DNA from 4 places in the Oceanobacillus sp. MO10714A genome. Region 1 is predicted to be linked to each of the others. Evidence: riboswitches for the same ligand, from Rfam matches in the RefSeq annotation. Region 1 holds a riboswitch; each other region holds the start of a gene.
The links. A riboswitch is a leader RNA that binds a small molecule or an ion and turns the genes downstream of it on or off. The one in region 1 is predicted to bind thiamine pyrophosphate.
Positions count from the first base shown of each region.

Region 2: another riboswitch for thiamine pyrophosphate. It lies ahead of SPD53_RS15105 (YkoF family thiamine/hydroxymethylpyrimidine-binding protein); the one in region 1 lies ahead of SPD53_RS11575 (acetylornithine deacetylase).
Region 3: another riboswitch for thiamine pyrophosphate. It lies ahead of thiT (energy-coupled thiamine transporter ThiT); the one in region 1 lies ahead of SPD53_RS11575 (acetylornithine deacetylase).
Region 4: another riboswitch for thiamine pyrophosphate. It lies ahead of thiW (energy coupling factor transporter S component ThiW); the one in region 1 lies ahead of SPD53_RS11575 (acetylornithine deacetylase).

Region 1 covers NZ_JAXHDC010000021.1:4,336-10,396, reverse strand. Annotated here, with positions in the region: gene SPD53_RS11585 (FecCD family ABC transporter permease) at 1-934, shown strand, start outside; gene SPD53_RS11580 (FecCD family ABC transporter permease) at 931-1,935, shown strand; gene SPD53_RS11575 (acetylornithine deacetylase) at 2,638-3,921, opposite strand; TPP riboswitch at 4,057-4,159, opposite strand; gene SPD53_RS11570 (CynX/NimT family MFS transporter) at 4,871-6,061, shown strand, end outside.
Region 2 covers NZ_JAXHDC010000037.1:14,047-20,107, forward strand. Annotated here, with positions in the region: gene norA (multidrug efflux MFS transporter NorA) at 208-1,380, shown strand; TPP riboswitch at 1,442-1,543, shown strand; gene SPD53_RS15105 (YkoF family thiamine/hydroxymethylpyrimidine-binding protein) at 1,624-2,208, shown strand; gene SPD53_RS15110 (ECF transporter S component) at 2,226-2,831, shown strand; gene SPD53_RS15115 (ABC transporter ATP-binding protein) at 2,812-4,404, shown strand; gene SPD53_RS15120 (energy-coupling factor transporter transmembrane component T family protein) at 4,379-5,167, shown strand; gene SPD53_RS15125 (MBL fold metallo-hydrolase) at 5,552-6,061, opposite strand, start outside.
Region 3 covers NZ_JAXHDC010000022.1:12,940-19,000, reverse strand. Annotated here, with positions in the region: gene spoVAD (stage V sporulation protein AD) at 1-197, shown strand, start outside; gene spoVAE (stage V sporulation protein AE) at 205-555, shown strand; gene SPD53_RS11905 (zinc-binding dehydrogenase) at 733-1,713, opposite strand; gene thiT (energy-coupled thiamine transporter ThiT) at 1,952-2,530, opposite strand; TPP riboswitch at 2,652-2,756, opposite strand; gene SPD53_RS11895 (M3 family oligoendopeptidase) at 2,812-4,590, opposite strand; gene SPD53_RS11890 (YceI family protein) at 4,847-5,383, shown strand; gene SPD53_RS11885 (VanW family protein) at 5,430-6,061, opposite strand, start outside.
Region 4 covers NZ_JAXHDC010000001.1:429,571-435,631, forward strand. Annotated here, with positions in the region: gene SPD53_RS02440 (spore germination protein) at 1-787, shown strand, start outside; gene SPD53_RS02445 (GerAB/ArcD/ProY family transporter) at 797-1,894, shown strand; gene SPD53_RS02450 (Ger(x)C family spore germination protein) at 1,908-3,059, shown strand; TPP riboswitch at 3,259-3,364, shown strand; gene thiW (energy coupling factor transporter S component ThiW) at 3,451-3,936, shown strand; gene thiD (bifunctional hydroxymethylpyrimidine kinase/phosphomethylpyrimidine kinase) at 3,967-4,791, shown strand; gene thiE (thiamine phosphate synthase) at 4,794-5,417, shown strand; partial or broken gene SPD53_RS02470 (PH domain-containing protein) at 5,638-6,061, opposite strand, start outside.

The DNA.
Region 1 (6,061 bases):
TCTTCTTGCAATGAGCTTTGGTGCAGCAGAAATTTCAGTTCAAGATGTGTGGCTCGCGCTCACAACATCCAATAAGAATGACGCAATTTCCATTATCCGTGATATTCGCTTACCCCGGGAAATTGCCGCAATTGCTGTTGGAGCAGCGCTTGCTGTATCTGGTGCGATCATGCAAGGTTTAACCAGGAATCCGCTTGCCGATCCTGGACTCCTCGGTTTAACGGCCGGTGCGAATACGGCTTTAGCAATTACGATTGCCCTCCTTCCTACAGCCAACTACTTTCTAACGATGGTTGCCTGTTTTATCGGAGCGGCAATCGGTGCCGGATTAGTATTTGGCATTAGTTCCATGAAAAAAGGCGGGTTCTCTCCCTTTCACATTGTACTTGCCGGAGCTGCCGTCTCCGCATTTCTAGTTGCCATTGCTGAGGGAATTGGAATTTATTTTAAAATATCAAAAGACATTTCCATGTGGACAGCAGGCGGAATGATCGGCACGAATTGGAAGCAACTGCAAATTATCATGCCCTTTATCCTTATCGGGATTGTGCTGGCCATCTTCCTTTCCAAGCAGCTGACGATTCTCAGTTTAAATGAAGAAGTAGCGATAGGCCTTGGACAAAATATTTTCAAAGTTAAAATCCTGCTCTTTATCGCCATTATTATCCTTGCAGGCGCATCCGTTGCCCTGGTTGGGAATATGACGTTTATTGGACTGATGATCCCGCATATCGTCCGAGCAATCGTTGGGACGGATTATCGGTTTATTTTACCAATGGCTGCGATTGCAGGGGCTACGTTCATGCTGTTCGCTGATACGGTTGGGCGTACGTTGAATGCACCATTTGAAACGCCTGTTGTCGCTATCATCTCTGTGATCGGCTTACCATTTTTCCTCCTCATCGTTCGTAAAGGAGGAAAAGCATTCGTATGATACATCCGGCATTAATTAATAAACAGCGCATCATTTTAGTTATTTCACTATTACTTATTATAACGACGGTTATAATAAGCATGGGCATCGGTTCATCCAGCTTAACCTTTGACCGACTCATTCAGACGCTTCTCGGATCTGGCAGTAGAAATGAGGAATTCATCTTATATTCGATTCGCTTGCCACGGATATTGATTACCCTTCTAGCTGGGATGGCACTCGCTCTGTCTGGATCAATCCTGCAAGGAATTACGAGAAATGATTTGGCTGATCCTGGTATTATCGGAATTAATTCCGGTGCGGGAGTCGCCATTGCCGTTTTCTTTTTATTTTTTCCGATTGAAGCTGGACGCTTTGTTTATATGATTCCAGTTGTTGGATTTCTCGGCGCAGTTATCACTGGTTTCCTTATTTATCTATTTGCTTATAGTAAAAAAAGTGGCTTGCAGCCTGTAAATCTCGTGCTCATCGGAATCGGATTTTCTGCGGCACTGTCAGGTGCGATGATTGTGATTATTTCCTCTGCCGAGCGGGAGAAAGTAGATTTTATCGCCAAATGGATCGCAGGGAATATCTGGGGAACCGACTGGCCATTTATTGTGGCTCTCCTTCCCTGGCTTGTCGTTTTGATTCCATTTACTTTATATAAAGCGAACCGGTTGAACCTGCTTGGGTTAAGTGAACCTGTTGCAGTTGGTGTTGGGGTTTCCATTGAGAGAGAACGCGTCACGCTACTTTTAACAGCTGTTGCATTAGCAGCTGCTGCCGTTTCTGTCACAGGGGGGATCAGCTTTATCGGACTGATTGCACCACATCTTGCGAAATCCCTAGTCGGACCGAGGAATCAATTGTTTATCCCGGTTGCGATTTTACTTGGTGGCTGGTTGCTGTTGGTTGCGGATACAGTTGGAAGAAATTTGATTGATACAACGATTCCGGCTGGAATTATGGTTGCTTTGATTGGTGCGCCATATTTTGTTTATTTGTTGGTGAGGGATTGAGGATGAAACGATTAAAATAAAAAATGGCTGCAAATGGATAACGATTTGCAGTCATTTCATCTTCAATTATTCCACACCAGGATGATTCCCGGAAAAACCCAAACAGTATGATGAAGATATAAACTCCAATGATTATAATGAGGAACATATAAGAGATAACGAACCGATCCGATTTTTATCGATTTCAGTTAGAAGACTTAGAGAAAGAAACATCCGTAATTAGAAGGATTGCACCTGTTGCACAACCTCCTTATAAATCTTTACTTTTGGAAAAAACTGACTTCTATATTATCTATATGTCTGACTAAATAGCAAAACAGCATCGGATTTTAACTACCAATGCTGTTTTAATTATTTATATTTGGAACTATGAACGAGTCTAGCATAGATGACTAGATACTCACACTTCAAAAAGATTTAACATAGTAGTCCGTAATAATGGGAAATGCAAGAAGTGCACGAACGAAATTGTCACAATCCCAGATCAGTTAATATACTCTCCATTTTTTCACTTCTGCAAAAATATGAAATTCACCCATTAGATATTTCAATTCGCTTTTAGAACCTTATATGAGACTGTTTCACGAATTTAGAGCTGTTTTATCTAATAGAACCCTGCTATAAGACAGATTCAAATCCTTTAAGTCTCATAATTCATAACTGCTGAGCATACCACTTTTTCATTGATGGACATCGTTCCTTTTACGATTTTGTTTTCCTTTGATTCGTCCACTCATAGATAAATTGAATCATTGTTTTCGTAAATTGAAGAAGTTGTTGAATAGAAACCTCCTCATTGACCGCATGTGCATGCCTGAACTCACCCGGTCCATAAATCGCTGCCGGTATCCCCATATGCCCAAACCATCCTCCATCGGTAACAGAAGGGGAAACATCGATGACCACCTTACTATCGTGTACCATTTCATGAGACGCGGCTAGCGCATGAACCGCAGTATAATTCTTATCGACTTCTAATGATGGGAAGATTTCCCCGCGTTCTTCAATCATCGAAGTTCCACCCCATTCAAAAGTAGGCGGATGATGGCACAACCAAGGATCTGCTTTGGCAATGCGAAGAATATAGTCTTCTATTTCTTTACTCACTTGTTCATGCGTCTCATTCGGATAATAATGCACCGTGATCCATAAACGACACTCATCAGCAATAAATGCCGCATGGCGTCCCCCTTCAATTACAGCAGGATTAATCGTATTCGTTCCCGCCGGATATCCTTCATACTGTTTCGTTACAGCCCAATAGCGCTCCAGCTCTTGTAAGCCTTCTATAACTTTCATCATCTTTTCAATTGCACTCGCTTCAGGCAGACCACCGCCAGCATGTATCATGTTCCTTCTCATCGCATCATGAAACGTACGCGGATTTTTTACCGTAATCCACCCAGTTATTACACCGCCTTGACCTTGGATATGTAAATCACTCGTATCTACTACAAGCGCAAAGTCTGCATTATACCCTCGCTCGCAACATTGCAACGTACCCGCCTCACCAACTTCTTCACCTATAACAGATTGGAAAATCAGATCTCCTGGCAATTCGATATCCGCTTCATTCAATAGTTTCGTTGCGAATAATGCACTAGCAAGCCCGCCCTTCATATCAGCGGCTCCTCGACCAATAATCCGATCTTCTTCGATAATCGGCTCGAATGGATTCGTTTTCCACACTTCATCTTCACGAGCCTCAGCTACATCAATATGACCATTGATGATGAGACTATTATGTGTAGTAGATTTTATTCCCTTTTTCACACCAACAACATTCGGGTCATTTGGATACACGTCCCACATGTCGATTTCAAAGCCCATTCGATGTAAATAATCAGCGATAAAATTCTGTGCATCTTTCGTATTCCGAGCAGGAGGCGCAGATGTATTATATTCAATGAGCTTTGATAATAAATCAATTAATTCCATTTTTCTTGCGTCGACTTGCTTTAATAAGTGTTCAACCGTTATATCCATTAGATAACTCCCTCTCTAATTTATTTTAATAGACAACTAGTCATTCACCTCCCTAAACAAAAAAACCACTCCTAGAAAATAGAAGTGGTTAGAATAAGACACAAATTAGTTACATGAAAAAACATGTTCTTCAATCTGTTCTATTCACCGCTTCCTTACGCTAGTTCAAACTAGATCAAGTTCAAGGGTTGAGGATTACCTCTCTCAGTTTTTCAGTAAAACACCCCTAGTGGTGATTAAATATGGATTTTTCAGACATTAAGTTTAGTATGTCATATTGATTGTTAAACTGCAACCTCTGTTTGATGTACTCTCTTCTATTTTGATTTCTTATGATAAAACGAAATGTATGCAGGACTATTTAGCTCATTTTTTATCATAATTAATTATCATTAATTAAAAATAAAATTTCAGTTATACTAAAAAAAAGATTCGACGGTAAGTAAGAAAAACCCTCTAATACAGGCATATTCAAGTGTCTTATTAGGGGGTTTTATTTAGATTACATATATAGCGTCATCATGTTGAAATTACTCTTCAAAAAAAGAAAACAGCTTAAAGTGTATGTCAGCAACATTATATTTGCATCTATAAACAAACATGTCTATTTTAGTTATAAAAGTATCCCCTTGTCCGGTTTTTGGTTTTACTTAACTAGCATTGAGCTACCATAATGACTCGCGGGCAAACGATCAGATATGGTACCTCAAATTCAAAAACTAATGATGAAAGCGCTAATCGGAGCTACATTAGCAAATCTTCTGAACGGCGCCATTGTTGCAATGCTTATTTTCTAATAAATCTATACTTGAATACCAATAAGAATATTATTTAGTATCAATTTTCTAATTAAAGGATGTTTGCTTCAAGCGAATAACAACGATTGATGTATGTTTGTTTGAATGATATCCTTTTTAATATTGGAATATAGATTGAAAGAAGGTCTTTCATGAAGAATACAGATCATACTATCAATAAAGGTCCTTTTAATTTACAGAACCTTATTTTAACAATTGGAATTATATTCGTAGCTTTTAACTTACGACCCGCTATTACGTCAGTCGGTCCTTTAATTCGTTTAATCAGAGATGACGTCAATATTTCCAATGGAACGGCAGGGTTATTGACGAGCTTACCCCTGATTACATTTGCCATTGTATCACCAATTGTCCCAAAGTTATCTAGAAAATTAACAAACGAAATTGCATTAATCATTGGTTTACTTTTAATCATTATCGGTATTCTAATTCGCTCTTTCGCAATTCTTACCCCGTTATTGCTAGGAACACTTATTATTGGTTCGGGTATTGCAATATGTAATGTCTTATTACCAAGTATAATTAAGGATAATTTTCCGTTAAAGGTAGCACTCATGACAGGTGTTTACTCAACAGCTATGAATATATTTGCAGCCTCTGCTTCGGGGTTAAGTTATCCATTTACAAAAATGTTAAATGGAAATTGGCAATTATCTCTGCAAATCTGGATGATACCTGCAATCCTAGCTATCCTTATTTGGATATATATAACAAGAAAAAATAAAGTAAACAATGAAGGAAAACAGATACAACTAGAAAGTAATAATTCGGCTAATAATCGAATGTGGAGTTCCGCCTTAGCATGGCAGGTTGCAACCCTTCTAGGCTTACAATCATTCTTATTTTATGTGACGATATCTTGGTTACCTGAAATGTTGATTTCAAATGGAGTAAGTTTAACGACAGCTGGTTGGCTTCTATCTTTCGCACAGATTATTGGGCTTCCCGCTAGCTTTTTAGTACCGACCTTTGCCGGTAAAGTGAGATCCCAAAGCCTTATTGCTGTATCGATGGGATTATCAGCTTTCTTTGGTTATAGTGGACTTCTACTAGGCAGCTCGATGCCTATATTGATTATAAGTATTACATTAATTGGCATCACGTTAAATGGCGGGTTCGCATTAGCTTTAACTCTACTAGGCTTACGTGCAAAAAACTCTGAACAAGCCTCAGAGTTATCGGGTATGGCCCAGTCGATTGGATATTTATTAGCTGCTGCAGGTCCTTTTGCGATAGGTATAGTATTTGATTTGACAACGAGTTGGACGGTGCCGTTAATTGTATTAATTCTAATATCTACATTAATAATGATCTTTGGCTTT
Region 2 (6,061 bases), on a different contig from region 1:
GTTCAGCCATCCTATCGAGCATACATAATGCGCAAAATGGGAGAATAAAACGAGAGATGATTACTACAATTGCTAGCTTGCTTAAATTGTTTCAGGTTGCGAAAATTAAGTTATAATAAATAGTAATATATGCTTGCATCTCTCATCGAATCAGAGTAAAATTTCTATGTTTAGTACAGAATATCATATCACCTAGGAGAAAAAGCTATGAAAAAGAAAGATTGGACATTGACGCTTCTGCTTACAAATATATTCTTTGTATTTTTAGGAATTGGACTTGTTATACCGGTTCTGCCAACTATTATGAATGAACTCGGCATCAGTGGTACTGTTGTCGGTTATTTAACGGCTGCATTCGCTTTAGCTCAATTGATTTTCTCGCCCTTGGCTGGAAAAGCAGTTGATAAATATGGGCGTAAACGCATGATTGTCATTGGTCTTTTTATCTTCAGTTTTTCCGAGTTTTTATTTGGTCTTGGTAAAACAATTGAAGTATTGTTCGCCTCACGAATTCTCGGAGGAATAAGTGCCGCATTCATCATGCCTGCTGTTACCGCATTTATCGCAGATATTACGACGCTGAAAACGCGGCCTAAAGCACTCGGCTATATGTCAGCGATGATTAGTACCGGATTTATTATCGGACCGGGAATTGGTGGCTTCTTAGCAGAGATTGGTACGCGTGTACCATTCTTCTCTGCTGCGGCGTGTGGTTTAATTGTTGCTTTCGTTTCGATTTTATCCTTAAAAGAGCCGAAGTCGAAAACAGACGATATGGCTGATATGACCGAAGAACTCGGCAAAAGTGGCTTGAGGAAAGTGTTTATGCCGATGTTTTTCATCGCTTTTATTGTTATTTTAATATCAACATTCGGTCTTGCCGCGTTTGATTCTTTCTTCAGCCTTTATACTGATCATAAGCACGGATTCACTCCTTCTGACATTGCGATTGCCATTACAGGTGGTGCGATTATCGGAGCGATTTTCCAGGTTGTATTGTTCGATTGGTTAACAAAGTTGATCGGAGAAATCAATATTATTCGCTGGTCGCTCGCCATTTCTGCTATGCTGGTCTTTGCCATGACACTCGCTAATTCTTATTGGCAAGTAATGGCGGTAACCTTTACGGTATTTATTGGGTTTGACCTGATTCGTCCAGCTGTTACCAACTATTTATCAAAAATCGCCGGGAATGAGCAAGGTTTTGTTGGCGGCATGAACTCATTCTTCACGTCCCTTGCTAATGTATTTGGTCCAGTAGTTGGTGGGGTTTTATTTGATATAGATATCAATTATCCGTTTGTTTTCAGCTCGATCGTTATTGTCGTCTGTCTTCTTATCACTATATTTTGGAAGAAACCGGATATTAAAATTGATTAAATACTTTACAAAATACCGAAACATGTATACAATCTGGAATTAGAATAACTGCATATCAAAACATAAGCACTAGGGGAGCTGCGTCATGTGGCTGAGAGGATTAATCCGACCCTTACTACCCGATCTAGATAATACTAGCGTGGGGAAGTGCAGTTTACGAATATTATGTTGTTAAAATTAATGTGTAAACTGCATTCCCCTTGGGAATGCAGTTTTTTTATTATCAAATAGGAGGAGATTGGAATGCGTAACAATTGTGGAACTAGTCGAATTGTAGGTTGTCAATTTAGTCTGCACCCGATGAGTGATAATTTTGTTGATATTATTCTATCAACATTAAGTGAGGTTGATACCTCCAAGGTTTGGAAGGAAACAGATGATGTCAGTACGTGTATCCGCGGAAAAATGATCCATGTTTTCGATGTTGCAAAAGCAATCTTCCTACATGCAGCGAATACTGGGGAGCATGTTGCTATGAATGGTACGTTCTCCATCGGCTGTCCTGGTGACACGGAAGCTGACGCGTATATGGATGAAACAGACATACCATTGAACGAAGAAAAAACGAAATCGATCCTCCAAATCGCCGGTTGTAAATTTTCCCTTTATCCAATGGGGCATGAAGATTACATGGATAAAATCTATGAACAAATCAATCTATCAAAGCATCGTAATGTCACGGTTACTTCTACACATTATGCAACAAGATTAGACGGAGACGTTCATGATATCTTCAATGCATTACATGAATCCTTTGAACTCGTCCAAGAAAAAGTCTCTCATGTCACCATGACATTTAGCCTTTCCGCCAACAGTCCTACAAAATAAACCTAGGGAGAAGTGAAATGACAAAGCATTGGAAATTAAAAGAAATTGTTCTCATGTCGATATTAGGTGTCGTCTTCGGGATCATTTACTTAGCATTCTTTCTTGTTGGTCAAGGTATTCGTAATATTCTTGCTCCATTTGGTCTCGCACCGTTTGGGTATGAAATTATTTTTGGCATTTGGTTCATTGTTTCCATCGTTGCAGCTTATATCATTCGGAAGCCGGGGGTTGCCTTTACAGCTGAACTTATCGCAGGAGTTACCGAAGTATTATTGGGAACTGCCGCGGGACCCGGACTTATTCTAGCAGCTGCAATTCAAGGCTTAGGAGCAGAGTTTGCCTTCGCAATAACAAAATGGAAGGATTATCGTTTACGCATTTTAATTCTTTCCGGTGTCTTTGCAGCCGTTTTCAGTTTCACTTGGAATTTATTTTCATCCGGAAATATCGCGTTAGCCCCTGCATTACTTATAGCGATGTTAGCTGTTCGCATCATCAGTGGTGCCCTTCTCGCGGGTGTCCTAGGGAAATGGTTGAGTGACAAATTAGCAAAAACTGGGGTCCTTCGCGGCTATGCCTTAGGAAAGGAGATACAGAAAAAACGTGAAAAAGACGCAGCCTAATCCATTACTTTATGTGGACAATTTCTCATTCGGCTATGAAAATTCGGATAAACCATTACTCAATGAACTGCACTTTTCCTTAAGAGATCATGAGACGACCCTCCTTATTGGAGCAAGCGGTTCAGGGAAAAGCAGTCTAGCTCTATGCCTAAATGGGTTATATCCCGATACAGTAGAAGGCATTTCTTCCGGCGACATCTTTCACCGGGGGAAAAATATACAAGACTATCAAAAAGGAGAGCTCAATCAGAAGATCGGGATTGTCTTTCAAGATCCGGAAAGTCAATTTTGCATGATTACCGTAGAGGATGAACTTGCTTTTACATTGGAAAACAGAAAAATTGCCCCTTCCGAAATGCCTGAGCGCATTTCGGAGGTGTTGTCTGCCGTTGGAATGAATGGTTTTCAAAATCGAAAAATCTACGAGTTATCTGGAGGACAAAAGCAGAAACTTGCTCTAGCAGCTGTTCTTTTATTGGAACCGGAACTATTGATCTTAGATGAACCTACAGCAAATTTAGACCCGGTTTCTCGAATAGAATTTATCCAATTAATTAAACAAATTCAAGAAAAACAAAAGCTAGCTGTGTTTATCATTGAACATCAAATCGAGGACTGGCTGGATATTACCGATCGTATGCTTGTTTTAGGAAAACAGGGTACAATCATCGCAGACGGCAATGCAGCATCCATCTTTGCAAATCATCATTCTTTATTAAAAAAAGAAGGAATATTTTTACCAAAGCAGTTTTCTAACGCTGCCGATCCTTACCCGATTCCTGTGAAATCCCCTCCCTCTATCAAGAGAGATGTCCTAATAACGATAGAGCAGATGAGCTTCCATCATAAGAAACAACCCATTTTACAAGAAATAAACTTAAAAATTCATCGGGGAGAATTCGTCGCCATTGTTGGGGAGAATGGAGCTGGAAAATCTACCTTACTGCAATTAATGACTGGGTTATTAACCCCTCAAAAAGGAACTATAAACTTTTACGATAAACCGGTGGAGCAATGGGAGGAAAAAGAGCTGCGAAAAAGAATGGGATATGTCTTTCAAAACCCGGAGCATCAATTCATCACGGACACCGTATACGATGAATTAACATTTGGAATGAAATTGAATGGATGGTCAACAGCTGAATTAAATACCGCTGCAACCACACTTTTAAAGCAGTTCCATTTAGAAAAAAATAAATACAGTAATCCTTTTTCCTTAAGTGGTGGAGAAAAGCGCCGCTTAAGTGTAGCAACGATGCTGGATGAAACACCAGATATTTTATTTTTTGATGAACCGACATTTGGTCAAGATGCAGAGACTACGAGAGAACTGATGTACATGATTGATAGCTTGAGACAAAATGGAACGGCAATCGTCTTCGTCACGCATGATATGGATATCGTGGATACAGTTGATCGGACGATTGTATTATATCAGCAGCATATTCATTACAATGGCGAGCCGGAAAGTCTTTGGAGGCAAGCTGATCTATTGGAAAAAGCGCGATTACGTCCGCCTTACCGGACTCGAGTACTTCATAAAGAAGGTGAAAGCCTTGATCTCGTTCATTAATCCAACAATCAAAGCACTTGCCATCTTCATTCCTGGCATTTTGCTCAGTTTTACGTTTGATGTGTTTACTCCACTCGTTTATTTTTTATTTATCCTTATTGTGACATTCACGATGAGCGATATCCCCTTCATTAAATGGCTCAAGATTTTTAGCCCATTTCTGCTTGTGGCGCTCAGCTTTGCCTGGATGACCATTCTGTATACAAATCAAACCTTTTCCTATGGCGAAGTTTTATTTACCCTTTTCGGAAGCGAAATTACAAGGGGAAGTATTATAACAGGGATTAGTCTCGCCTTACGATCTCTTTGTTTTGTATGCTTGTCGATCCTATTTGCTTTAACGACAAACTCGACCAAATTCATGCTAAGTTTAATGCAGCAATGCAAGGTTTCCCCTAAAATCACATACGGTATTCTGGCTGGCTATCGCTTCTTACCTATGTTTCGGGACGAACTGCAGATTTTAAGGCAAGCTCACCGGATTCGTGGCTTTGGCAGAACGAAAGGGATAAAAGGTAAATGGCAGCAATTCAGGAGATATTCTATTCCACTGCTGGCAAATGGAATCCGAAAAGCTGAACGAGTTGCCATCGCGATGGAATCAAAAGGTTTTACAGGTGATACAGACCGCACCTACTATCATGAAATGAACGTCTCTCCTAAAGACTGGATGTTTTTCTTTCTTATAGTAGGCGCATTTTTTATCATCCTTGCTTTTTCGTATTACCTTGGGTACTTAAATATATTTGGCAAGCAGTTCTAGTTCTAAGAAGCTCTATAAATACCATCACTTGATTATTTCTACTTGACTAATCATATTAGTTATATTAAATTACTTTATAACAAATTCTCAGGTTTGACACTAAGAATCGCAAAAAACGTTGTGATTTCAATGTTTTTGCGGTTTTTTTGCTGGCTAAAACAGCGTACTATTTTCCTTTTTCGTTTCTTTTAAATTTTATTTCATTTTGGATCACTATTTGAAGTAAAGAACTTAAAGAAACATTATAAAGATTCATCCCAATCCCAATAACACATTTTTTTCTACTTCCCTTTCAATTTAAGAAGATTTTCCCGGATTTTTGAATGAGGGTATTATGTTCAAATAAGACCGGAGATGTTTTTTTGTACGTCCATCGGAAAAGTATTATTTATCCCTTTCTCTTACCACCCTACTTGCATTATCAAAATGAATACTTTTCATCCCTTCAAAAAAAGTATATTTCTCACGTAAAACGTCAATCAGACTTTCATTATCAAGAGGAAGTTCTTCTAAATAATACTTCGAGAAATGAAGCCTACTTACGATTTCCTCTTCGCTTTGCGTAGTAGTCCCATGGCCTGGAACAAGGATCCGAATCGAATGATGATGTAAAATCTGTTCAGCAGTCCGGATCGTCTGTACGTAGTCTTTATAATTACTGAAAATGAATGGAAACTCTACATCGGATAAATAATCACCTGCAAGAAATATTCCATAAGGCTCAATCACTGTAAACAAACTATCCTTTGTGTACCCAGGCGCAAGATAAAATGTTAAAGTCACTTTCCCCAACCTTAATGTTTGCACGTCTCGGGTTACAACAATATCCGCCGATGGATAGATTGATTTATAATTTCGCTTCAAATAATACATTTGATCAAATGCTTCAATTTC
Region 3 (6,061 bases), on a different contig from region 1:
AACCTGTTCAAGCAGGTGCAAGCGGCACAGCCTGTTCAGCAATTGTCATGTACGGGCATTTTCTGAAACGGATGATGCAAGGGGAGTTTAAACGGATGTTACTCGTAGCTACCGGCTCTTTGCACTCCCCGTTAAGCGTTCAACAAAAGGATTCGATTCCTGCTATTGCACATGCAGTCTCAATTGAAATGGAGTGACTTGTTCATGATATTTTTCTGGGCATTTGTTATTGGTGGTCTTATTTGTGTTATAGGACAGATTATGTTTGATGTATTCAAGCTCAGTCCTGCTCACACATTAACAACTCTCGTAATTTTAGGCGCTATTCTTGACGGACTCGGTTTATATGAACCGTTAATTGATTTCGCTGGAGCAGGTGCGACTGTTCCGATTACAAGTTTTGGGAACTCTTTAGTCCATGGAGCCATGGCTGAAGCCGAGAAACACGGGCTGATTGGCGTTGTTACAGGGATGTTTGAAGTGACGAGTGCCGGTATTTCAGCAGCAATTATTTTTGGAGTTCTCGGTGCTATTCTCTTTAAGCCGAAAGCTTAGCGATCTGTAACAAACAACATGAAGAAAACAAATGCAACATTCTAGCGGGGTTGTGGATGGGAACACATTTCTAGCTGAAATTGACAGCGAAAAAGAGTACCTCTGCTTAATTACGTTACAGACCGTGGTTTTAAGTTCCGATAAAAAATAGGACCGGGAAATTTACCGGTCCTATTTTTACTCGATTAATAAAGCAATATTACCAAACTGGCTGTTCACTTCCAGATGATTGAACGCTTCTTGGGCATCATCCAGTTCAAAGGTTTTATCCATAATCGGTCTTATTTCATGCTTTTCCATATGGGCTAATACCTGTTGCAACTCTTCACGACTTCCCATCGTGGAGCCGAACAATTGATACTGACCATAGAAAAAGGCCCGTAAATTAAGGTCAATTTCATCCCCAGCTGTAGCTCCGTAAATAACAATTCTTCCGCCTTGCTTCAATACGTCCAACGAACGATTAAACGTCGCTGCACCTACACTGTCGATCACAAGATCAATCTGCTCGTTCTCCAATTCCTTTTCCCAATCACTTTCCGTTGAAATGGCAAGATCTGCTCCGATCTTCTGGGCCTGCTTCAACTTTTCATCACTTCTTGAAGAAACAATCACCCGTGCACCGATGCTTTTTGCAAATTGGATGATATACGTGTTCACCCCACTACTTGCTCCAGGAATAAATACGGTCTCCCCCGCTTTAATATTCCCTTTAGTCACTAACGCACGGTAACCTGTCAATGCAGCAAGAGCGAGCACACCGGCTTCTTCCCATGTTAAGTAATTTGGCTTCATTTCTACTTGTTCTTCATTGATAACAATTTTTTCGGCAAAAGTTCCGTGATCAGGCATGCCGAGGATGTCAAATCCTTTTGGTGGTGCGTCACTATTTTCGTGCCAGTTAAGTGATGGATTGATGATGACTTCATCCCCCACTTTAAAACGAGTGACATCTGCTCCAACTGATTCGACGATCCCCGCTCCATCCGAACCGAGGATTAAAGCTTCTTTATCGTTACCTCTCCGGTTCGGTATATAGAGATCTCTCCTATTCAGACCCGCTGTTTTTAGCTTTACGACAATTTCATTATTTCCTAGTTTCGGTTCTGGCATACTTTTTAGTTTTAATTCTCCATATTCTACAACAAATGCCTTCATTTCCACTTCCCCTTTCGTATATACTTTTATATCTATTCAGATAATTATCTTCTATTATCAGTGACTTTGGGCGAATTTTCAACCAGAACGAATTGATTCTTTTTTATAATGTTGTGCTGAAAATCTGCGCCGGGGGAACTACGTATTCACTCTGAAACAGTTAACCTAAAAAAATCTCTCCTTAATTTAGGAGAGATCATTATTTTTACAGTTGCAATGTGAGCGGATAGATTGCGGTTTAGCTTGATGCTAGGTTGAGCAATGCGCGCGGTTGTTTGTGGAATAGGAAAAATACAATCACTGCTGACAATACAAATGACGGGAACATGTACGATGAATTATAGATAATCGAATACACCCAAACTGATTGTCCCTCAATCGCTGCTGAACCGAAAAATACTGCCCCAGCAACGGTATGTGCAAGGAAACGCAACACAGAACCAAGCAGTACACCCGCCGTTATATACGTTAGGTACACTTTTGTCCGCCCGTCCCGTACCGCTTCTTGAACTTGTCTTGCGAACAGACCGGCAAAACCGATCACCGTAAAGGCAAGTGTATAATCAATGAACCCCTGAAGTGGCGTCAGAATATATGCGTTCCCCGTTGCAATCTGTAACATCCCCCAGAGGAAACCGGATACTAATCCACCTTTTAATCCCCAACGGAACGCTACTATAAACACCGGAATCATTGCAAAGGAGACCGAACCACCTTGCGCCCAGATTTTAAACGATATTGGCAAGATATCTAAAAGCAACGCCAAAGCAGTGAAGATTGATACTTCAATTAAAAATAGTAGTTTATTAGACTTCATTCGTTATAACTCCCCTTTTTATAAGCTTTTTATAAGCTATTTTGAACAACTTTTTTAAATACAAAAAAAGCAATGCCAAGGGAAGGTTCCTGATGGGGAATCCGCTCACATTGCTTTTTATCCATCAAAAAACCATCATCCCTACGCTAGTACTAACTAACAGGTTCAAAGGGTCTGAGCAATCCTCGTTGCCCACTCTCAGCTATTAGCTCCCCCTGTTGGCTTTTTCTATGCTTTTTTCGTTAACCCTATTATAGCTAATGTACACTTATAAAACAAATTTACAGTTTAAGAAACGCTTCGACGTCCTTGATGCAAAGCTCGATTGCAGCTTCCCAGAAGTCCGGTTTTGTAAGATCGACTTGTAAATGTTTCATCGCAAGCTCTTCTACCGACATCCGTCCCGTATCTTCCAGTAATGCAATATAGTCGTCTTCAAAGCTCTCTCCCAGCTCTTTTGCGCGGGCATAAATACCAAGACTGAACAAATAACCAAATGTATAAGGGAAATTATAGAATGGTGTCCCTGTTATATGGAAATGAAGTTTCGACGCCCAGAAATAAGGATCATATTCATCGAGTGCATCTTGATAAGCCTCTTTCTGTGCTTCCACCATCAATTCATTCAATCTTGCCGGTGAGACAAAACCTTTTTCTCTTTCTTTATAAAAATTTAATTCAAAGATAAACCGGGCATGAATATTCATAAAGAAAGCAACACTTCGATTAACTTTATCTTCAAGTAAAGCTTTCTTTTCTTCTGCTGTTTCTGCCTGTTCAACTGCTGCATCAGCGACAATCATTTCCGCAAAAGTTGAGGCCGTTTCCGCGACGTTCATTGCATAACGTTGATTAAGACCATGAACGTCATTCATCACATGCTGATGATAAGCATGACCAAGTTCATGGGCTAACGTGGCAACATTCGATGCTGTTCCGGAATACGTCATAAAAATTCTTGTTTCCTTACTATCAGGAAAACTTGTACAGAAACCGCCAGGACGTTTGCCAGGCCGATCTTCCGCTTCAATCCAACGTTTTTCAAAAGCTTGCTCAGCAAAATCCGCCATCTTTGGGCTAAAAGAACGGAATTGATCCATAATAAATTTGGCGCCTTCTGTATAGCTCAATTTTTTAACATGGTCGGTAATCGGTGCATCGACATCATAGAAGCTTAATTTATCTATATTCAATAGTTCTGCTTTTTTATTTATATAAGCGACAAAAGGTTGTTTATTATTAGCTATCGCTGTCCACATCGCATCTAACGTTTCTCGCTTCATCCGATTGATACTCAGCGGTTCTTTTAATACATTTTCCCATTTGCGGTGCTTATACATTTGTAGTCTAAAACCTGATAAATGATTCAATGTTTGTGCAAATAAGGATGCTTGTTTATTCCATGCATCGTTTAACTTATCAAATACTTTCTTTCTAGTTGCTCGGTCGCTTGAAGTTAATAGATTGGAGGCCTGACCAATTGAATAGGACTCTATCTTTTCTTCCCCTTCAATTTCCACTGTCATATTCCCTACGATTGTATTATACATTTGATTCCATGCATGATAACCATCGACAGCAAGATCATTAATCAGCACTTCCTGTTCCACAGCAAGTAAGTCCCGTGCTTTATTACGATATTCTGATAATACATACCCTATTTCTTGTAACGCTTCGTGCTGAATGGTTGCTTGCCATTCCTCGTCCGGGATTTCCGCAAGTTTCTGCATGAAAGTTGTCAGCACGCCATTAAACGAAGCTGAAAGTGTGCCATATTCAGCAACTAGTGTTTTAGCCCCTTCATCCGTTACATCTTGCGCACTTAAACAACTGACGAACGCTCCAGCCTCACGAAGTTTGAACATTGTCTTCTCCAATTCCTTTATAAACTGGCTAAGCATCGTGGAAAATGAATCTACCCCCACTTCCAATGTGGTGAATTGGCCTTCTAATTGTTTAATCTCCGTTCGAATCTGACCAAGATAATCTCTGAATTGCTGTGACGCACTTCCTCCTGGAAATAGTGAATCCAAATCCCAAGTTGGATTATATTCTTTCATTTCTCTTCCTCCTTCTTCTCCCCATATTATTGTATCGAAATATCTGAAGGATTGCATTATTAAGATCCATTTACACGGAAAACAAGTTTGAGATAGTCTATTTAGTGGTATTTGAATAATGGTTTCGTTTTGTTAATTTATCCTTAAATAAATATTTTTTAATTAAGATATATTGACATTACCGATTTATTAATTTATACTAGGTAACAGAAAGTAAGTATTGAGGAATACTTAATAATATTTGGAGGGATTTTAAATGACTAGAGAAAAATGGACGGTAGACTTGGCGCACAGTGAAGTAGGTTTTTCGGTTAAACACATGATGATTTCTCGAGCGAAAGGAACATTCGACAAATTTGATGCAGTGATCGAAGCAGATGTGGAAGACCTTACCGATTCGAAAATCGAAGTAACGATTGATGCTGCAAGTATAAACACACGTAACGAAGACCGTGATAACCATCTTCGTTCTGCAGACTTCTTTGACGTAGAGAATCATCCGACACTTACATTTGTTTCAACAGATGTAAAACGCAAAGGAAATAATGAATATGATGTAATTGGCGATTTAACAATTAACGGAAATACAAATCAAGTTACATTAGACGTTACATTTGAAGGTCAAAGTAAAGACCCGATGAGCGGTTCTACAGTTGCCGGCTTCAGCGGTGAAACGAAAATCAGCCGTAAAGAATTCGGACTTACTTGGAATGCTACACTTGAAACAGGCGGCGTACTCGTATCCGACGAAGTAAAAATCCACTTCGAACTAGAACTTCATAAAGCTGAGTAACTGATGCACATAAAAGCAGTATCCCCATGAATCCGGGATACTGCTTTTATTTTGATTGGAAATAGTCTACTGTTTCAGAAGAGAATACTTCAACTGTTAAGCTGCCATTTGCTGCATAGGCGGTAAGCACGATTGGTTCATTGTATAAATTTTTAAATGTAAAATCTGGTCCCCACCAACTTACGGTTGCATCTCTTCCCGGGGGTACGTAAGGAACGGAGCGGCTATGAGTGTACCTTTCAATCATTTGGATACCACGTAAATCAACTGCATTAAAAATTGTTGATGATAATTGACAAATACCCCCGCCGATATCTTCTGAGAACTCACCTTTTACAATAACCGGCGCTCGTTGATACCCTTTCTCTTCTGTTCGTTCACCAACAATATCATTAAATGAAAACACTTCACCAGGAAAAATAACCGTTCCATGTACAGCTTCTGCAGAAAGGTTAATATTTTTTGTCCGTTCTTTGTTTGCGGAATTATAGTAAGTCGTGTAAGAGCCAAGACGTTTTTGAGTTATTTCCCGCAGCATTTCCTGACTCACCCTTGGTTGAACTGCTTTAGTCGGGATTTCAACCACCTGATCCTCTCCAGTATAAAATGCCTTTAAAAAAGAGGTTGTAAAAGCAATTCGATCCAACGCTTTTCCAGGCTGCCCCTCGATAATTTCAA
Region 4 (6,061 bases), on a different contig from region 1:
CTGTATGTATGCAGTAAAAGCAGGTAAAATTGTCGTTTTGGTTGAAGACAGCCCGTTCGCTTTAATTGCACCTTCCACATTATTCAGTTTCTTTGAGTCCACAGAAGATCGCTATTTTCATTGGATGTTAAGCATGTTTGTCCGTTTTCTTCGCTTTCTCGCTGCATTTGTGACTTTACTGTTAACACCAATGTATGTCGTTGCAACTACGTATCATTATGAACTAGTTCCATCCCAGCTTTTAGTTTCACTCGGTGAATCTCGGGCGGTTGTTCCTTTTCCTCCGCTCATTGAAGTACTCCTGATCGAACTTGTAATTGAACTATTACGGGAAGCTGGAGCAAGACTGCCCACTAAAGTTGGTCAGACCATTGGTATTGTTGGTGGTGTGGTTGTTGGAACTGCTGCGGTTCAAGCTGGTATTTCAAGTAACATTCTGATCATTTTGGTTACAATGAGTGCTTTAGCTTCTTATGCGACGCCTAGTTATATCATGGGTAATACGGTAAGATTTGTTCGTTTTCCACTCTTTTTCCTTGCTGGTTTTTACGGGATTATCGGGCTGATGTTTGGTATCTGTTTATTAGTCATCCATTTAGTCCGTTTGGAGTCTTTAGGCAGGCCTTACCTATCGCCATTGTACCCACTCCGGCTGGCCGATTTTAACAAAACTTTTTACAGTCTGCCAGAGCAAACGAAATATCAACGATTTTTATCGTATCGACCAAAAGATAAACGATTTTTTAACAAAGAGAAAGCTATGGAAAGAAGAGATATTGATGAGTAGGGATTGTATATGAAAATTAATCTTCAAATACCAAAAGGTGAACAATTCCGTTCTTTCTATATGCTTTTTATTATTGCCTCCATGCAGCTGGGTGTTGGATTGATTGGAATCCCACGAATTGTCTTTATGGAAGCAGGGCATGACGCATGGATTTCGATACTCATTGCCTACCTCTATATTGCCCTGCTCCTTTTTGTCATGTTATATATATTGAGGCAATATGAAAATACGGATATCCTCGGCGTTCAGGCCGACCTATTTGGCTGTTTTATTTCAAAAGTGCTCGGAACGGTATACATCCTTTATTTTATATTCTATATCTTATCCACACTCGTAACCTATATCGAGATTATTAAGGTTTTTGTTTTACCGGATAGTAATGCATTCGTGCTGGGATGTATGCTTCTTATTATTGCTATCTATACGGTATTTGGCGGTCTAAAAGCAGTTGTTGGCGTCACCTTTCTCTTCTTTATGTTCTCTTCTTGGTTATTTGTTTTATTAATTCAACCAATTCGACAAATGGATTTTCTCAACTTTCTGCCTGTGATGGATAAAGATATAATGGATATTTTACGAGGCACAATTGCTGCGTCTTATACATTTACAGGATTTGAAATCTTGTTTTTTATCTATCCCTTTGTAGCAAATAAAAAAAAGATTGGTAAGCCTGTTTTCTTAGGACTATCCTATTTCACTTTCCTCGTCCTTCTTTCTACAAACATAGCGATTGGATTTTTAAGTCCAGCTCAATTGGAAAGAAGAATTTGGGTTGTATTAAACTTGTTTAAAATTCAAACCTCTCCTATCATCGAGCGGTTGGACTACGTTGTCATTGCAGAATGGATGATGGTTGCGATGCCAAAAGTGATTCTTCTTATGTGGTGCATAAGTTATATAGCGAAACGTATTTATAATCTTTCGAACGAAATTAGTGTTTACACAAGTGCAAGTATCCTTCTAATTCTGATCCCTTTTTTTAATGAGCATTTTATCATTCAGCGTTTGATTGATAATGTTAGCAGGGTATCCTATGGGATTGTATATATTTATCCCTTCCTTCTTTTGCCACTCGTTCTTTTAAAGAAAAAAATACGGAAGAAATAAGGAGGGTGAATACATGCGAACTGCTAAGTTAATACCGTTATTCATATTTATTGTATTTCTGCAGGCTTGTCTGGAAACGACGCAAATTGAGAAGTTGGCAATCATTAATTCACGTGGAGTTGATCTAATAGATGAAGGGGAAAAAAGAATGATTGAAACGACACTCGTTCCTTATATTTTTGATCCGCATGCTCCGGAAATGACAAGTTTGTTGATTGGAAGGGGCCGTACGATTAAAGAGGCCCGTTCAGAAGCTGAAAAACAATCGCCCTATCCATTAGTCCCCGGAAAAATCAGTATAGAATTTTATGGAAAAGAAGCAGCTGAATCAGGCATTCTTCCCTTTCTAAATACACAAGTTCGTGATGCAACTGTTTCTGAAATTATGCAGCTAGCCGTAACCAATCAAACTGCAAGAGAAATTCTTGAAATAGAGCAACAAAGTGTAGAATTAAATCGAACAGAGTATTTACAAGACTTAATAAGTAAAGAGGTCGAAAAGGGTACTTTACCACGAATTACCTTACAGTTTTTCACGCGATTAGTGCAACAAGTCGGCATTGATCCGATACTTCCAGTAATAGACGTAGTGGATGGTAAACCTACACTAACTGGTGCAGCCGCTTTTCGGGCAGACCAGTATGTTGCTAGCATATCAGTAAAAGAATCATTCATGGCTAATTTATTGAGACAGCGTTTGAGAGGAACCCCAATTGATGTAGGCGTCCCTCGTGAAAATTATCTGGACGAGATAATTGCTTATAAAGGAGAACCGTCAGAAATTGAAGATTCGATTTATCTTTCTTTAATGCTTAATACAGGTAAAGGGAAAATAAAAATTGTCGACTCTGATTCGTTAGCGTTTAAGGCAGATATCACAATGAAACTGGAATTATTAGAAACCTCAATCCCAATGGACATTAAATCAGAAGATACTTCTCGGAAATTCGAACGTGATATAGAGAAATACTTTGTAAGAGAATATGAAAACCTATTCGCGAAACTTCAAGAAGTAAACTCAGATGCATTGGGTCTTGGGAGAAAGTATATCACTTCAAGAAAAGGAAGTAAAACGACTAACAAGGAATGGATGGAAAAATATCAAGATGCCAAAATAGAATTTGATATCGATGTGACAATTGTCAACTTTGGGGCGATTGATTAATAAGTGGACAGCTAAAACCTTTATGTTTAGCTGCCCGTCTTTTTATTTAACAGCTTTCGCACATTGCCGCCATGTCCTGTGCTGTTGCAGATATTTCTTAAGATCAAAAGTATCCGGGTGATACACTGCACCCTTACCTTTTTCAAAACATGTGACATTTATGAAAACTTTTGCTATGCTAGATTCGAACTAAATAATATGAAACTACTAGGGGTGCCCTAACTGGGCTGAGAGGAAAGTGTGTTTCCGACTCTTATCGACCTGATCTGGTTAATGCCAGCGTAGGGAAGTAGTGAGATTGTTCTCATAACTATTTTCTTGTGAAGCCAGGTCTAATCATGACCTGGCTTTTTAATTGGTTGATTTTACCCCTTAAGATTGGAGGTCAAGTATGAATAAAACCCGTCTCATCACGACGATGGCCGTCTTTATCGCAATTGGAACAATCAGCGCACAATTAATCTGGTTTCCTGCCGGTGTAGCCCGCGCTTATCCAGTACAGCATGCGATTAATGTCATAGCCGCTGTCACCTTGGGACCCGGTCCGGCAGTCATTATTGCTTTCATGATCAGTCTATTACGCAATATGCTCGGACTAGGAACCTTATTAGCCTTCCCAGGTGCAATGGTCGGCGCTTTTCTTGCAGGGTTCCTGTATAAGCAAACCAAGAAGCAATCGCTCGCCGCATTAGGTGAAGGGATTGGCAGTGGGGTTATTGGTGCATTATTTGCAGTGCCATTTGCTTATGTATTTATGGGGACATCGGCCGGTGCATTTGTTTTCATCCCCCCATTCCTTGTAAGCAGTATATCTGGAGCAATTCTTGGACTGCTCGTTGTATCTAAAGTTTACACCAAGGGCTTAATAAAAAATTAAAATGAGTAAGTTGATGAAGGAGAATGTTCAATGAAGAATGTTGCATGTGCTCTAACGATAGCGGGTACGGACCCGAGCGGCGGTGCTGGAATTCACGCCGATCTGAAAACGTTTCAGGAATTGAAAACTTATGGGATGTCAGTCATCACCTCCATCGTGTCCCAAAACACGACAGGTGTTCAAGCTGTTTCCCACGTCTCTCTAGAAATGATCGAACAGCAACTAGACTCGATTATTTCTGATATGCCTATCCATGCATTTAAAACAGGGATGATTGCCAATCAGGATATGATGAAAATGATTTATAATAAAATTAAGCATTTGGATGCACCTTATGTTATGGACCCGGTCATGGTTGCCACAAGCGGTGACACATTGATTGAACGCGATTCCCGTAATTATTTGCGGAAGAATTTGCTCCCTCTTACAACAATTGTAACTCCAAATATTCCAGAAACAGAATATCTAATAGATGAAAAAGTTGAAACCGATGAGGACATGAAGCAGGCTGCCGAAATGCTTGTGAAAAATTTTGGCGCGAAAGCTGCACTAGTTAAAGGCGGTCACCGCGAAGGCGATGCGGTTGATTTCCTTTATGATGGTTCAAGGATCCATAGCTTTTCGGCTCCCCGAATAAATACAAATAATACACATGGTACAGGTTGTACGTATGCAGCAGCGATAACTGCTAATCTAAGCCAAGGCCTCCCTCTTAACATTGCGGTTAAACAGGCAAAACATTATGTAACGCTCGCGATCAAGTATTCTTTGGACTTAGGAGCTGGTAGCGGACCGACAAATCATTGGGCACCGCGTATCCATACAAATAATTTAACGACAACTGAGGTGGAGTAACGATGTCATCATTTAATCCATTAAGCTTAAGGAAATATTTCATTATGGGAAGTCAAAATGTTAAAGGTAATCCCGTTGCTGTTCTGGAGCAAGCTATACAAGCTGGAATTACAATTTTCCAATTTCGGGAAAAAGGCCCAGGCTCCCTTTCAGGAGATAGTAAAATTAAGTTAGGAAAAGAATTGCGGACAGTTTGTAGCGTACATCAAATTCCATTTATTGTTAATGATGATGTAGAATTAGTAGACAAATTAGATGCAGATGGGATACATGTCGGGCAAGATGATCAATCGGTGAAAGAATTACGGGAGATGTTTCCTAATAAAATCATTGGATTATCTGTTTCAAATCAGGACGAATTAAATAATAGTGCGCTAGAATATATTGATTATATAGGTGCTGGTCCAGTGTTCCTTACTACAACGAAAGTGGATGCAAAGTCTAGTGTCGGGTTGGATTGGATCCGTTTCTTGCGTGCAGAATTCCCTGAGTTTCCGATAGTCGGAATCGGTGGGATTAATACAACAAATGCGAGCTCAGTATTAAAAGCTGGAGCTGATGGTGTTTCTTTCATATCCGCTGTAACGAGAGCAGAAGATATAAAAGAAGCAGTAAGTAAATTATAATATTCTTATTTTTTGTTCGCTATGGCAAATAACAGACAGGAAATTATGGACGGTGTATACAATGGAATCTGCTCCAGCGCTTTATATTCACCACAAGAGTGCCTTCTGGGCGTTGATAAAATACGTAAAAGATTTAACAATCGATACGCAAGGCATCTACCTTATATCAAAGAATAAGCATAGAAAACAGCCTCATACATTTTTGTACGAGGCTGTATTTTTATTTATTTTTTGGAAGCAATCGGTCATCAACCGGAATCTCCGGTCTTATATCTAAGAGCATAGAGATGAATTGATCCCTATTTTCCGGCGATATAGCAACTACGTCAAGTTTACTACAAGATATTTGTATTCGTTTTAAGGATAGTGCCGGAGAGTTAAGCGGCATTTTTGACAAAGCAATTAATTTAATGTCCGGGATATGAACAGTCTGCCGAATCGGGCCATAATAGATTTTTATCTTGTCCCCTTCTATTTTATATCCAGTCCGGAACCAGAACCAGAGCAGAAATGCAGCTAATCCGAACATAATGAACATGGTTGTAACCTGCCCTTTTAAGAGTGGAAATAATATCCCAAGTAGCGAAATTATCCAGACGATGCCAGTTATCCACTTGTCTCTTATGGATGGAAAATACATAGAC